Regions from separate parts of the Marinococcus sp. LNSP9103-4 genome, predicted to be linked through region 2. Evidence: riboswitches for the same ligand, from Rfam matches in the RefSeq annotation. Region 2 holds a riboswitch; each other region holds the start of a gene.
What was found. A riboswitch is a leader RNA that binds a small molecule or an ion and turns the genes downstream of it on or off. The one in region 2 is predicted to bind S-adenosylmethionine.
Positions count from the first base shown of each region.

Region 1: it holds a riboswitch for S-adenosylmethionine, as region 2 does, so the genes downstream of both, ACTRXG_RS11200 (methionine biosynthesis PLP-dependent protein) here and metK (methionine adenosyltransferase) in region 2, are expected to answer to the same signal.
Region 3: it holds a riboswitch for S-adenosylmethionine, as region 2 does, so the genes downstream of both, ACTRXG_RS13865 (methionine ABC transporter ATP-binding protein) here and metK (methionine adenosyltransferase) in region 2, are expected to answer to the same signal.

Region 1 is NZ_JBQLIA010000016.1:2,942-8,262, forward strand. Features, by position in the region: gene ACTRXG_RS11195 (bifunctional homocysteine S-methyltransferase/methylenetetrahydrofolate reductase) at 1-413, opposite strand, end outside; gene ACTRXG_RS11200 (methionine biosynthesis PLP-dependent protein) at 446-1,549, opposite strand; SAM riboswitch class I at 1,642-1,748, opposite strand; gene ACTRXG_RS11205 (hypothetical protein) at 1,807-1,971, opposite strand; gene prsW (glutamic-type intramembrane protease PrsW) at 1,995-2,642, opposite strand; gene ACTRXG_RS11215 (asparaginase) at 2,746-3,720, shown strand; gene ACTRXG_RS11220 (YpdA family putative bacillithiol disulfide reductase) at 3,754-4,740, opposite strand; gene ACTRXG_RS11225 (metallophosphoesterase) at 4,753-5,321, opposite strand, start outside.
Region 2 is NZ_JBQLIA010000017.1:10,501-15,821, reverse strand. Features, by position in the region: gene ytkD (RNA deprotection pyrophosphohydrolase) at 1-491, shown strand, start outside; gene pckA (phosphoenolpyruvate carboxykinase (ATP)) at 574-2,157, opposite strand; gene ACTRXG_RS11625 (thiol-disulfide oxidoreductase DCC family protein) at 2,337-2,732, shown strand; SAM riboswitch class I at 2,780-2,887, shown strand; gene metK (methionine adenosyltransferase) at 3,038-4,252, shown strand; gene putP (sodium/proline symporter PutP) at 4,303-5,321, opposite strand, start outside.
Region 3 is NZ_JBQLIA010000024.1:378-5,698, reverse strand. Features, by position in the region: gene sufD (Fe-S cluster assembly protein SufD) at 1-119, opposite strand, end outside; gene sufC (Fe-S cluster assembly ATPase SufC) at 145-933, opposite strand; gene ACTRXG_RS13875 (MetQ/NlpA family ABC transporter substrate-binding protein) at 1,335-2,171, opposite strand; gene ACTRXG_RS13870 (methionine ABC transporter permease) at 2,198-2,851, opposite strand; gene ACTRXG_RS13865 (methionine ABC transporter ATP-binding protein) at 2,859-3,878, opposite strand; SAM riboswitch class I at 4,036-4,141, opposite strand; gene gcvH (glycine cleavage system protein GcvH) at 4,298-4,681, opposite strand; gene ACTRXG_RS13855 (arsenate reductase family protein) at 4,712-5,071, opposite strand.

The DNA.
Region 1 (5,321 bases), on a different contig from region 2:
AGACCATCCACCGGTTCCGCCAAAAAGACATTCACCTGTTCCTGCAGCGCCTGATTTAGAAACTCATCTGAATGTTCGCTCACCTGAACGCCTTTAATCCCTCCGACTGTAGCAAATACATAAGCCGAGCCGCCGGAAGCCTTCCTCGCCAGCCGCACGCCGGCCCGGTTAATATCCTGCACTTTATCTTCAAGCCCGTAGCCTTCAAGCTTCACCCGGTTCGCCGCGTAGGTATTTGTCTGGAGAATATCCGCCCCGGCTTCTGCGTATTCCCGGTGAGCATACTCCACAGCCTCAGGGTCCGTTAAATTCATAGCTTCAAACGAGCCCTTATAGCCTTTCTGGTAAAGATACGTGCCCATTGCCCCGTCGCCGATCAAAATCGAGGAATCGAGTTTTTCGAGTACGTTCATAGCCTTGCCCCTCTCCTGCTTGTGCTTATGAGTTACAGCGCTCTGAGCGCCTGTTCGAGATCTTCAATTAAATCGTCCTTATCCTCTATGCCGATGCTGAAGCGGAGAAGACGGTTATCAACGCCGTTTTGAACCCGTACCGCTTCCGGCATATCTGCGTGTGTCTGTGTTGCCGGATACGTAATAAAGCTTTCAACCCCGCCCAGACTTTCTGCAAACGTGATGATTTTAATGTTTCGTAAAAATGAATCTACCCACTCTTCGTTTTCAAGACGGAAGGAGAGCATTCCGCCCCGGCCCGAGTAAAGCACGTCTGTTACCTTTTCATGACCGCTGAGATACTCTGCGATGGCTTTGCCGTTTTCTGTATGCTGCTTCATGCGGAGTTTTAAGGTTTTCATCCCCCGCATCAGCAGCCAGGAATCAAACGGGCTTAAAATTGTACCCATGCCGTTTTGAAGTGCCCCAATTTTTTCAGAAAGCTCGTCCACATTGGATACAATCAGTCCGGCAATCAAGTCATTGTGTCCGCCTAAATATTTCGAGGCCGAGTGCACCACAATGTCCGCCCCTTCTTCTATCGGGCGCTGAAGCACTGGCGTATAAAACGTATTGTCCACAATAAGCCAGGCACCGTGCTTTTTCGCGAGCAGCGAAAGCTCCTTCAGATCCGCTTCCTGCATCAGCGGGTTCGTCGGCGTCTCAATAAACAGCGCTTTTGTTTTATCTGTTATCAGCTGTTCAAATGCTTCGAGATCCCTCGGGTCACCGTATGTAACCGTGACGCCCCAGTGCCGCCATCCTTCTTCGAACAGACGGTACGTGCCACCGTAAATATCGCTTGTTGCAATCACTTCATCACCGGTTTCAAATATCGCAAACAGCGTCTGGATCGCAGCCATCCCCGAGCTGAGGGCAAACCCGTGTTTACCTCCTTCAAGCGCGGCGATACCGTTTTCAAGCAGGTCCCTCGTCGGGTTGGCCGTCCGGGAATAGTCGTATCCCGTCGATTCTCCTATACCTGTATGTTTATACGCTGTGGAAAAATAAACAGGAGGATTGATCGCTCCGGTCCGCGGGTCGGAATTATTACCCAATTGTGCCAGGATGGTTTCTATCTGCAGTTGCTTTGACATGTCACAGCCCTCATTTCTGTAAAATTAATGCATTAAATGTACGAAAAGGTCTTCTTCCTTAGACAGAAGAAGACCTTGGCATGCAATACTTCTTCTCATCTCGCAAGCACAGCTTGCAGGAGTTAGCACCTGACCGCTTCACCTGCGGCTGGTTGCTGAGACTTCCAAGGGCCGATCCCTCCATCTCTCTTGATAAGAAACGTTATATGATTACTTTCCAAAGTACATGAAACGAATCGATATTGCAAGTAACCTTTTTATTCCGGTGCAATATCAACATGCAGCTGGTTTTCATTGCCGCAGACGCAGCGGCGAAAACCTGTTTCCATTTCCCCGGCCTTGTTCTTTCTGCCGCGTAGAATGTACTTTTCCCCGCATTTTGGACAGCGGATAACAACGCGGTAACGGCGGTCTTCTGACATAGTAGCTTCGTCCTTTCGAGTTGTTATTTCGCATTGGCTTTATTTGCTTTCGACAACGCAAACCACCACAAAAATAGCATGAACGGGATAAGATAATACAGAATATTGCCTAAAGAAGCGCTTAATATATAGTCGTACAGCCCGTGGAAGATAAGCGGAATCGCAAGAGCAAGAAAAAAAGAGAAGAGGCGCCTGCCATGACGGGAGGCGCGTTTCGCTGATACCGCATAATAACCCATAATCACACCCAGGAGCGCATGCACCGTCACTGGCAGCAGCGCTCTGGTAACAGCCGTTTCTATGCCGTTTGCAATTAAGTACAGGATGTTTTCAAGCGAAGCAAAGCCAAGCGACAGGGAAAGCCCGTAAATAACACCGTCGTAAGTATTTTTAATCGGAGCAAATCGAAGCACAAACGTATACAGGAGGAAAAACTTGATGCCTTCCTCTAGCAAGGCCGCCTGGGTATACTGCGCCGCAAAAAGCGGCATGCTTACCCCTTCTGTTTCAAGCGCATGTTCGATCACAAGCACCGGGAATACAATCAGTACCCCTATGACAAACGCACGGATGACCGGCAGCCTCCGCTCCACGTCCGCCCGGCGTTTTAATGTGAAATATATCAGTAAAGCAACAGCCGGCGCCAGGGCCGCCATAATCAGTGCGATCAACTTTCGTTCTCACCCTCTCTTGTTAAACGTATCGTATCATGCTATGTTCAAATTCGTAAAAGAATAATGCCAGCCATAGCCGGGCCGACGAGGAGGAATTGAAATGAAAAAAATACTAGTTATCCACACAGGCGGCACGATCGCCATGACCCAGACAGAAGAAAGCGGCGTGGAGCCGGGGCTTCACAACCCTTTAAGCCACTGGAGCCGCATTGCCAATCAAATTGCTGAGATTGTTACGAGCGATTTCCTGCATCTCCCGTCTCCTCATATTACTCCGGAGCACATGCTCTCTTTACACGAGCATATGCTTGAAAAGCTTTCCGAGGATACATATGACGGTGTCGTCATTACGCATGGCACCGACACCCTGGAAGAAACTGCCTATGCGCTCGATCTTTTTCATGACAAAGACCTGCCGGTGGTAGTGACAGGCGCAATGCGTTCTAGCAACGAAATCAGCGCTGACGGCCCCCAGAATTTCCTGGCAGCGGTCCGTACTGCCGCAAGCGAGAAAGCCCGGAGCATCGGAGTTCTCGTCGTTTTAAACGAAGAAATCCATTCTGCAAAAAACGTGACAAAAACCCATTCGTCCAATATTGCCACATTTCAGAGTCCGCAATACGGTCCGCTCGGCTTTGTGACGAACAACGAAATATTTATCCATCACTACCCGGCAAGCCGCGAGCATTTTTCGCCGGTCCATATGAATAAGAAGGTCCTCCTTTTAAAAATGGCAGCCGGCATGGATGCTGCTTTGCTTTCCCCGCTGCTTGACCAGCCGCTTGACGGTATTATTATCGAAGCATTCGGCCAGGGCAACATTCCTCCAACCATCGTGCCGCTGCTTGAGGATTCGATTGCCAAACAGGTGCCTGTGGTCCTTGTTTCCCGCTGCCACAGCGGTGTCGTCCAGGCTACCTACAGCTATGAAGGAGGCGGCTACCAGCTGAAGCAAAAGGGCGTTATTTTTACGAACGGGCTGAACGGCCAGAAGGCGCGCCTGAAGCTGCTCGCTGCCCTCGATGAAAAACGGCCGCTCGAAGCTATCCGCGCCTGCTTTGAACACATTGAGTAGCATCCCCTCCACATTAAAAAAGCCACCAGTTTATTAAAACGAAGTGGCTTTTTTTCGTGCTATATTTTCCGCTATTTTCTCTCCATGAAAGCGTCCGTTTTCGATAAATATCTCGTTCGCTTCATCTCCTGCGGCTATAACTCCGGCAATATAAACGTTTTCCCGGTTTGTTTCCATCGTTTCCTCATCAAAGGACGGACGGCCTGACTGTTCATCAACAGCAATACCGAGCTGGCGGAAAAAAGCTCTCGATGGATGATAGCCGGTCATGGCGAAAACAAAATCAGCCGGCACGGAATGGGAGACGCCCCCTTGTTCATAAACAACCTGATCGGGCTCAATACGCACCACGTCTGCTTCAAATTCCATCCGGGCTGCGCCGCGCCGGACCATTGCCTGAAAATCGGGGAGGATCCACGGCTTAATGCTTTTAGAATACTCCTCTCCCCGGTAGAGAACCGCCACCTGAGCGTTCACCTGCTCAAGAGCAAGAGCAGCGTCTACAGCTGAATTTCTCCCGCCGATAATAACGATTTTCTGGTTAAAATGAGGATGGGCTTCTTCAAAGTAATGCTTTACATGCGGCAAGCTTTCTCCAGGCACGCCCATGTGATTTGGATTATCATAGTAGCCGGTGGCTATGATAACGTGAGGAGCTTTCCACTCCCGGACCCCTCCCTGCAGCGTTTCAGTTTGCACCAAATAACCTTCCTCCGTTTCCAGGATCGTCTGCACTTCTTCGTAATTGTAAATACGCAGTTTTTCCGCTTCCGCTACTTTGCGGTAATAAACTAAAGCCTCCTGGCGCCGGGGCTTTCGGTCTACAACCGGAAAAGGATGGCCGCCGATTTCAAGTTTATCCGCAGAGCTGAAAAACGTCTGGTGTACGGGGTACTCATAAATGCTGTGGACGATATTTTTCTTTTCGATAATAGCTGCATCAATTCCCCGGCGCTTTAATGCGATCGCTGCTGCCAGACCGCAAGGCCCGCCCCCAATAATAATTACTTGCTCATTCATATTCATACTCCTTTATTCACTGTCGGAATGACTGTTTCTCAACACAAACAGGTGCGTTTCCGCCGGGGCACCGTGGCGCATCGGTATGCTGGTCGTGCCGTAGCCGTTGCTGATAAACAAAGCCTGGTATTTTTCATCGTACCAGCCCCCCTTTAATTTCGGCCCCCAGCCGAAAAGCCGGATTTGACCGCCATGGGTATGTCCGGTAAGCATATACACCGCCCGTTCGGAAAAAGGGCCGTACCGGTAATACGCTTCCGGATTGTGGGCAATAAGCAGGTCTGCCTCTGGCACAAGTGCCGGATTACGGTAGGATTCGTAAAAGCGTTCCTCTCCGAAGGAAGCGATCGTAAAATCACTTTCCTTTAACGTGTATGCATTTTTTTCAAGAATTTCGATCCCCTCCTGATGCAGAAGCGGCCTAAGCCATCTGCGACCCACCTGCAGATCGTGGTTTCCCCAGACAAACACGACCGGGGCATGACTGCGGAGCAGGCGGAGATTCTGTCTGATACGTTCAGCTGGCACGCCCAGCTCGGTCAGGTCACCGCCAATAATAACCAGATCAGGCTTCCGTTCGA
Region 2 (5,321 bases):
TGACGACCTGCTATAAATTCCGGGACTACTACAATAACGAAGTGGAATTGGCGTTAAACGACACTCCATTTTCAGACAAGCCGGGACATGTATGGGTTATATGCTTATATGCCGGCAAGTGGCTGCTCACTCGTCACTCCCAGCGTGGGCTGGAGTTTCCGGGCGGGAAGATCGAAGAGGGAGAAGCCCCCGAAGAAGCAGCTGTACGGGAGGTTGATGAGGAAACCGGAGGCCGGGTTGAAGTGATACGCTCTCTTGGCCAGTACAAGGTGGCTGGCCGGAGTGAAGACGTAATAAAAAATATATACATCGCTGTGGTGGAGTCGCTGATTCCTCATGAGGATTATATGGAAACAGACGGTCCGGTGCTGATAGAAACACTTCCAAGTAATATTCGTGACCATCCCGGCTACAGCTTTATTATGAAAGACGAAGTGCTTCCCCGTAGTGTGAAATATGCGGAGGAAGCAGGATATATTACATTAAAATGAAAGGAACCGATGCCTGCATATAAACAGGCACCGGTTCCTTTTTGACGTATTGCATCTTCCTGACGCCGATGAAAAATAGCTCCTACAACTGGGTTGGTCCCGCGTCTGCGATAGAAGCAGGCACGTCGTAAAACCGCTTGAAATTTTCCGCAAACTTGCGGGCAAGCATGCGGGCCTGAACCTCATAGTCGCCGGCTTCTGCCCACATTTTTTTCGGCTGAAGCATATCTTCGGGAACTCCGGGGCAGGACTCAGGGATATGCAGTCCGAAAATAGGATCCTCGACCGTGGCTGTATCAGTCAGCTCTCCGTTGAGGGCTGCCTGCACCATAGCCCGGGTGTATGAAAGATCCATGCGGCTGCCGACTCCGTAACCGCCGCCGCTCCATCCGGTGTTCACCAAAAAGACAGGCACATTGTGTTCATCAATTTTTTCACCGAGCATTTCTGCATAGACAGAAGCCTGCCGTGGAAGAAACGGTGCCCCAAAGCAGGTGGAAAAGGTTGCTTCGGGAGAAGTGACGCCTCTTTCCGTGCCGGCGAGCTTGCTTGTGTAGCCGCTGAGGAAATGGTACATGGCCTGCTCCTTCGTCAATCTGCTGATTGGCGGAAGAACGCCGAATGCATCTGCAGTTAAAAAAATGATCGCCGAAGGATGACCGGCTGTGCCGGAGGGAACAATCCCATCGACATGTTCAATCGGATAAGCCGCCCTTGTGTTTTCCGTGATCTGAGTATCCGTGTAGTCAACTTTTCCACTGGCATCGTCTATCCCAACGTTTTCAAGTACAGCGCCAAAACGGATAGCGTTCCAGATCTGTGGTTCTTTCTGTTTGGACAGGTTCGAGCATTTTGCGTAGCATCCGCCTTCGATATTAAAAATACCGTTTTCGGACCATCCGTGTTCATCGTCGCCGACCAAAAGCCGGGAAGGATCTGCGGAAAGGGTTGTTTTTCCGGTGCCGGAAAGACCGAAAAACAAAGCGCTTGCGCCATCACTGCCGATGTTTGCCGAGCAGTGCATCGGCAGTACGTTTTGTTCAGGAAGCAGGTAGTTCATGACAGAAAAGATTGATTTTTTCATTTCTCCGGCGTATTCTGTGCCGCCGATTAAAATTGTGCGCTGCGCAAAACTGATGACGATAAATGTTTCCGACGAGGTGCCGTCTGTCTCAGGATTTGCTTTGCATTCCGGTGCAGCTATGAGCGTAAAGGGCGGAGCAGAAGGATTTTCTCTTCCGTCTGGTCGGATAAACAGCTGCCGGGCGAACAATTGATGCCAGGCGCAGGAGGTGATGACCCGGACAGGAAGCTGGTAGTCGGGGTCAGCTCCGGCCAGGGCGTCGCTTGCAAATACTTCATTCCGGCTGTTCAAATGAGCCGTCACTTTTTTATAAAGCCGTTCAAACACTTCTTCGGACATTGGTTGGTTTACGTTTCCCCAGTCAATATAAGGAGAACTGCCGGGCTCATCGACAATATATTTATCTTTTGGAGACCGTCCGGTGTATTTGCCTGTTTTCACGGCAAGAGCACCTTCTGCTGTAAGTGAGCCCTCCTGCAGAGCCAGCGAGCGCTTCACAAGCGCAGGGACAGAGAGATTCCATTGGACGTGCGCTTCATTCAATAGATTTGTTTCGGGTTTGGAAGCGAACGGCGGCTTCATAAACAATCACTCCTTTAATGAGGGGGAAGTTGGATTTATTCATCATGAATGATGGATAGAATATAAAATAGTGTAACACATTTGGTTTAATAGTACATACTTATTCGTTAAAAAAGTTCATGAATATTTTTAGGACTAAGAGGGAAAAGATGTAGGAAAGCAATGAAAGGGGAACAACTATGGAACAACAACCGGAATTTATTGTATTCTATGATAGTGATTGTCCGTTATGCACCAGATTCCATACTTATCTCTCGGCGATAGATAAGACGAACAGGGTGAAATGGAAGCCTATATATGATGAGGATTTATTTGAAAAGTACCCGATGCTCAAGGGAGAGCCGCTTGAAGAGCAGATGCACAGTGTAGAGGATAATACGTACGTATACGCTGGTTATTATACGGTGAAAAAATTATGTTATACTATTCCGGCTTTGAAGCCGCTGAAGGCAGTATTTTTACTGCCGGGAGTAGAAACGCTTGGCCGCAAGCTGTATCATACTGTTTCTGTAAATCGGTATCAGTGGTTTCATTTCCTTTGCGATGACAAAACGTGCCAGCGCGGAGGGCACTAGGTTTGACATCAAATAGGGTTTGCGTTAAGATTTTGTACGAACGGATACTCTTATCCTGAGCAGGTGGAGGGACAGTCCCTGAGAAGCCCAGCAACCATCCGGTAACGGAAAGGTGCTAACCTGGAGAGGCAGACAGATGCCTTGAAAGATAAGAGGCGAAAAAGCTGAACTGACAGCCCCTTTTCCCTCAATTTTTGGGACAAGGGGCTTTTCTTGTACACAACGGCCTACTGCCGTTTTCTTTTCGTCTACCCGAAGAATGGGAGAGTACAACCGTAGCAGGCAGTTAAAAAGGAGGCAGCAGCGTGTCTACAATTGGACGACGTTTATTTACGTCGGAATCTGTTACAGAAGGACACCCGGACAAGGTGTGTGATCAGATTTCCGACGCGATTTTGGATGCAATTTTAAAGGATGATCCGAATGCCCGGGTGGCAGCGGAAACAGTAGTAAATACTGGTCTCGTATTAGTGGCAGGAGAAATATCGACATCTACATACGTGGATATTCCTAAAATTGCCAGGGAAACTTTGAAAGACATCGGTTATACACGGGCAAAATATGGCTTCGATTACGAAACGTGCTCGGTTTTGACGTCTATAGATGAGCAGTCGGCCGACATTGCCCAGGGCGTTGATGAGGCGCTTGAAACCCGTGAAGGATCGATGACCGAGGATGAACTGGAATCGATCGGAGCGGGGGACCAGGGCTTGATGTTTGGGTATGCAGATAATGAAACCGATGAACTCATGCCGTTGCCGATCTCGCTTGCGCACAAGCTAGCAAGTCAGTTAACAAAAGTCCGGAAGGACGGCAATCTTTCGTATCTGCGTCCGGATGGAAAAACGCAGGTTACCGTGGAATACGGAGACGACGGGAAGCCGCTCCGGGTGGAAACGATCGTTATTTCTACCCAGCATTCGGATGACGTAACGCTTGCACAGATTGAAGAGGATATGCACAAATACGTTATCGAGCCGGTAGTGCCGGCAGAGCTTCTCGACGCTAAAACCAACTATTTCATAAACCCGACCGGCCGCTTTGTTATTGGCGGACCGCAGGGGGACGCCGGCCTTACCGGAAGAAAAATCATTGTTGATACGTACGGAGGCTATGCTCGTCACGGCGGCGGTGCGTTTTCCGGTAAAGACCCGACAAAGGTCGACCGTTCCGCCTCGTATGCAGCCCGGTATGTAGCCAAAAATATTATTGCAGCAGGTCTTGCAGATAAATGCGAGGTTCAGCTGGCGTATGCGATCGGAGTAGCTCAGCCTGTCTCCATTTCAATCGCTACATTTGGTACGGGAAAAGTATCAGAAGAGGTGCTCGTAAAGCTTGCCAATGAAAACTTTGACCTCCGGCCGGCAGGCATCATCAAAATGCTTGATCTCCGCCGGCCGATTTACAGGCAGACAGCCGCTTACGGGCACTTTGGACGTCATGACGTTGATCTGCCCTGGGAACGCACGGACAAAGCGGCAGCGCTTCAGGAACAGGCATTCACCGAAAAACAGCAATAAATATAATAAATACCCGCTCCTGTCTATATCAGGAAGCGGGTATTTTTTGCTCAGTTTTTCTCCGTATACGTGCCGACAGAATCAAATTCAGTTTGAATTTTGTCTGAAGGCTTCGGCCCAAGCAGGCTGACGGCAATGATGATTAAGACGTTGATCAAGAAGCCTGGCACAATTTCGTAGAGATCAAACAATCCTCCGGAAAGCTGAACCCAGATAATGACGGTGGTGCCGCCGGCGATCATCCCGGCAAGCACACCCCACATGCTCGTCCGGCGCCAGAATAAGGAGAAAAGCATTGCAGGCCCGAATACTGCGCCGAACCCGGCCCATGCGTAGCTTACAAGTTCAAGTACCGTGCTTCCCGGGTTGGAGGCGAGCAGCAGGGCGACGAGGGCGATGACGATAACGCCAATCCGGCCGACCCAGACGAGCTCGCGGTCAGAAGCTTTGGGGCGGAGCATCCCTTTATAAAAGTCTTCCGCAAGGGCACTGGAGGATACAAGCAGCTGGGAGTCCACCGTGCTCATAATAGCAGCTAGAATGGCTGCGAGAAGAACGCCGGACACCCACGGATTAAAAAGTACCTGGGTAAACAGAATAAAGACGGTTTCCTGATTCCCTTCTCCGAGCTGGGCGTTGCCGGAGAAGTAAGCAATACCGATAAATCCTGTAAAAATAGCACCGAGAAGAGAAATAACCATCCAGCTCATACCTACAAACCGGGCCATCGGAATTTCTTTTTCGGAACGTATCGCCATAAACCTCGTAATGATATGCGGCTGGCCGAAGTACCCGAGCCCCCAGGCAAGCAGGGAGACCACAGAAATAACACTCACATTCGTAAAGGCACTTAACGCATCCGGATTAATGGATGCCACGGTCTGGACAGAATTTCCCCATCCACCAATTTCTATAACGGCAGCGATCGGAACAGCAACGAGCGCCAGAAACATCAGAATGCCCTGGATAAAGTCAGTCCAGCTGACGGCCATAAATCCACCGAGGAACGTATACGTAATAATAACAGCGCCGCCGATCCAAAGAGCTGCCTGATAGGAAAGGCCGAACG
Region 3 (5,321 bases), on a different contig from region 2:
TTTTCTGCTAAACGGCTGGCGCTTAGCCGCTGGTCCTTCAGCCATTTTGGTTCATTCTGTTTAGCCGAGAAATCTTCAACGTATTTCTCGTCATATTTCCAAGTAGTATCTATAGACATTATTTCGCCTCCCCTGCTGTTAAAATTATTCCTGTGGTTCCCCAACGCGTTCGTTTTCAATGCCGAGTTCTTCCTTAATCCACTCATAGCCTTCGCTTTCGAGACGCTGAGCTAATTCGGCGCCGCCGGATTTTACGATGCGTCCCTGCATCATAACGTGTACTTTATCCGGAGTAATGTAGTTCAAGAGACGCTGATAGTGAGTGATGATTAAGGCGCCAAAATCCGGGCTTTTCATGTCATTTACGCCTTTGGAAACGACTTTGAGAGCATCGATATCAAGCCCGGAGTCGATTTCGTCCAGGATGGCGATTTTTGGTTCCATCATGAGAAGCTGAAGAATTTCGTTACGCTTTTTCTCACCGCCGGAGAACCCTTCGTTTAAGTAACGCTGGGAGAACGATTCGTCAATTTCAAGCATGTTCATTTTTTCGTCCATCTGGCGGATAAATTTCATCAGCTGGATTTCGTTTCCTTCTCCGCGCTTAGCGTTAATGGCCGAACGCATGAAGTCAGAGTTTGTTACACCGCTCACTTCACTAGGATACTGCATGGCGAGGAACAGGCCTGCTCTTGCACGCTCGTCAACTTCCATGTCGAGGACGTCTTCTCCGTCAAGAGTGATAGTCCCTTTGGTGATTTCATACTTCGGGTGACCCATTACTGCAGAAGCAAGGGTGGATTTACCCGTTCCGTTTGGTCCCATGATTGCGTGAATTTCTCCGCCGTTCATTTCCAGATCGAAACCTTTGATGATTTCAGTACCTTCAATTTCCACGTGCAAATTCTCAATTTTCAAGTTCGGCGTTGCCATTTTGCATACCTCCATATTTTGGAATCAAGCGGAAACCGCTGTTTTTTCTCTATTTATTATAATTATTATTTTATAACAAATGTAAACTGACTTCAAGCAAACTCGCTTTCTCTCCCGATATATTTCATTTTTTTGCTACTATATGGCAAAAAAACCAACGGGAAATAAATGAGAATACATCCTCTTCATTCTCAATAAAAGCGTTCATACAAAAAGGAGGGCACCTATACAAACCATTTGCAGGAACGACCCTCCCTATTCAATGCTTTTCTTCATTCACTCTTACAGTATACCAAACGTCACCGAGAAGTAAAAAAGGAAAAACTTTTTCAATGAAGATTCTCTTCTATTTTTCACCCAATGCAAAAAACCGGACTCATTAAACGAGTCCGGCCTGACCGCTATTCCTGCTCTGCCGGAATGACGGCTCCGTCATATTCTTCTTCAATAAATTCCTGGGTTTCATCCGACTGCAGCACTTCTACAAGCGTCTGAATTGTTTCATTGTCTTCATCCTCTGCCCGGGCTGCTATCACATTCACATACGGATTATCTTCCGGACTTTCAAGCGCAATGGCATCCTCCTGAGGGGTCAGCTCTGCATCAATTGCATAGTTGGAATTGATGAATACTGCATCCCCTTCGCCGTTATTGTACACCTGAGGAAGCGTAGCCGCGTCAATGTCCGCCTGGAACTGCAGGTCTTTCGGATTTTCGGCAATATCATCCACTGTGGCTTCAACGCCGGCGCCTTCTTCAAGCGTGAGGACGCCTTCCTGCTCAAGCATCTGCAGAATCCGGCCGTGGTCTGCAACCGAGTTACTCATAATTATTTCTGCTCCGTCCGGAAGGGCATCAAGGCTGTCATACTCCTGGGAATAAACACCGATTGGCTCGATATGAATGCCGCCCATATTGACGAAGTCAAACTCTTCATTTTCTTCCATCTGATCTTCAAGATAAGGGATATGCTGAAAATAGTTTGCATCAATTTCTTCCGAAGCAAGCGCTTCGTTTGGAACAATATAGTCATTGAATGTTTCGATTTCAAGCTCCACATTTTCTTCCGACAGCTGGTCTTCGGCAAACTCCAAAATTTCTGCGTGCGGGACGCTTGTAGCACCTACCGTAAGTGTCTGTGTTTCTTCTTCGGAACCGCCGCCTGACTCTGAATCTGAGCCGCAGGCTGCCAGTACTGCCGTAGAAAGTAGTGAAACGCCAAGTAGTGTTTTTTTCATGAAAAATTCCCCCATTAATATAATAATTATCGTTTATCTATCTGTCTCGTCCAAATATCGCCGAACCACTGCAGAATGAAGACAATAACAAGAATCAGCACTGTAGCAACAAATACCACTTCATTATTGCTGCGCTGAAACCCTTCCTGATAGGCAAGGTTCCCGAGGCCTCCGCCGCCTACAACACCGGCCATGGCAGTATAGCTGACCAGCGTAATACCAGTTACGGTGATGCCGGAGATTAAGGACGGCAGCGCTTCCGGCAGAAGCACTTTTTGAATGATCTGCCACTGGCTCGCTCCCATTGCCTGAGAGGCTTCAATAACGCCCTTGTCCACTTCTCTAAGTCCAATTTCCACCAGGCGTGCGTAAAACGGAGCTGCGCCGATAATCAGTGCCGGCAGTGCTGCACTCGGGCCCAGCATCGTACCAAGCAGGAAGGTTGTAAACGGAATAAGCAGAATGATCAGGATAATAAATGGAATAGAGCGGAAAATATTAACGATCGCTGCTGTCACTGTGTGCACCGGCTTGTTTTCCCACATGTTCCCTTTATCTGTTAAATACAGCAGAACTCCGAGTATTGTCCCAAGTAAAAATGTGGCTGCTACCGCAATCAGACTCATATAGATGGTTTCCCACGTAGCAACCCACATGTTTTCCCAATTAATTTCTTCCATCCATGTGTTAAGCACGCTCCATCACCTCTGCTTCTATTTCTTCCTCGCGGAGGTAGTTCAGCGCTTTGTCTATTTCTTCACTACTGCCTTTGATGCGGATAAACAGGGAACCGTAGCTGCCGCGCTGCGTCTGGGAAATTTTCCCCTGAATAATATTTACGTCCACATCAAACTGGCGAATGACTTTGGAAATGAACGGCTGCTCTGCCTTGTTTTCCAAAAATTTCAGCTGCACAACTGTGCCGGTTTCTTCTTCATTGAATACGATTTCCGACGCGTCTTCCTCCGGCTCCGTAATCTGACGAACAAATTCTTTAGTCATATATTCCTTCGGGTTCCGGAATACCTGAAGTACAGGCCCTTCTTCCACGACTTTGCCGTTTTCCATTACTGCCACCCGGTGACAAATTTTACGGATCACGTGCATTTCGTGCGTGATCAGGACAATGGTAAGCCCCAGCTTTTTATTAATGTCTGTGAGCAGAGCAAGAATAGAATCTGTTGTTTTCGGATCCAGCGCCGAGGTCGCTTCATCGCACAGCAGCACCTTCGGATTATTTGCAAGGGCTCTTGCAATTCCGACCCGCTGCTTCTGCCCCCCGCTCAGCTGGGAAGGGTACGAGTCCTCCCGGCCTTCGAGGCCGACAAGGTTCACCAGCTCCTGCACCCGTCTCGCCCGTTCCTGTTTTGACTGTTTTGCAATTTCGAGCGGAAACGCAATGTTTTCTGCTACCGTCCGGGACCACAGCAGATTAAAATGCTGAAACACCATGCCAATTTCCTGGCGGGCGCTGCGCAGAGACTGCCCCTTCAGGGAAGTGATGCTTTCCCCTTCAATGGTTACTTCACCGTTGGTGGCGGTTTCGAGCTTATTTAACAGCCTCACAAGCGTACTTTTGCCTGCGCCGCTGTAGCCGATAATGCCGAAAATTTCTCCTTCATCAATAGAAAGGCTGACGTTATCTACGGCGGTGACGGTTTGTGTTTTTGTCTGAAAGGCTTTGGATAAACCTTTTAATTCGATCATACCGCTCTCTCCTTCATCGCTTTTCTTTATCTTTATTAAAACGATGTAATTAGTATGTTTTAAATCGTCATGATTCCGGCAATGATTCTTTTCCATACCGGACCATAAAGAAAAAACCCTTCTGCACACGAGCAGAAAGGTTTTAAAGAATCCTTTCCACTCATCTTGCAGACGTTTGCCTGCAGGAATTGGCACCATGTCTGCTTATGCAGACTGGTTGCCGGGTTTCACAGGGCCAGCCCCTCCACCTCTCTTGATAAGTGAACGATGATTATCCGTTCATATTTGACGATGCTACTGATAATAGCACCTTTGCCTGTAAGCGTCAACCTTTTAGTTCCTGTCCCTGCAAGGCTCGAAAACAGCTGCTTATAAAAAGGAGCTGCCTCCCAAGAGGCCAGCTCCTATGTAAATCAGTATTAATCGTCACTTACCATGTCCGAATACTGAGCTGGTGACATCAGGTCATCCAATTCACTTTCATTGGAGGGTTCTACCACAATCATCCAGGCTTTTTCATACGGAGATTCGTTGACAAACTCAGGAGAATCATCCAGGTCTTCATTAATTTCTACGACCTTTCCTGTAACCGGGGCGTAAAGCTCTGAGACCGTTTTAACAGATTCTACACTTCCAAATGGCTCTCCGGCCTCGAGTTCATCTCCTACTTCCGGAAGTTCCACGAATACAATATCGCCAAGCTCGGACTGGGCAAAATCTGTCACACCGACGCGAAGACGGCCATCTTCTTTTTTCACCCATTCATGTTCTTCTGAATATAAAAGTTCATCTGGTACACTCATACACAATCATCCTCCTTCAAATGAATACTATTACGCTTTCCACTTTTCCTCAAAAACTGGTTCCTTAAACCCAAGGGTAACACTCTCGCCGTCTGTCACAATAGGCCTTTTTAAAAGCATTCCGTCAGAAGCGAGCCATTCCAGAATCTCTTCTTCAGATGCTTCCGGCAGCCGGGTTTTCAGGTCCATTTCCCGGTACTTCTTCCCACTTGTGTTAAAGAACTGCTTCCACTCAAGTCTTTCCCGGTCCTTCCATGCCTTTAATTCTTTTTTCGAGGGCGGATGTTCCACAATATGATACTCGTCAAAAGAAATATTCTCTGCTTCCAGCCACTTTTTTGCTTTGCGGCATGTACTGCACGGGGGATACCCGTAAAAAGTAAGTGCCAATGCCAGGCCTCCTCCACACGCTTTCTTCCCTCTTATTGTAGCGGAAACCCTCCTCGTTGGAAAGTTTCATTTTGCTTTTCAATGCCGGAAGAAGCCTTTAACGCCTAATTAAATGAAGAGATGAATTTAAAAGCAAAGGAAGCTGTTCATATTTTCACCGATGCTGTTCAGAAGGATAATCCCCATTCGGAAACTCCCGGCAAATCAGGAAGTATACGAATATATACTAAGTGACCCAAGGATTATGTTA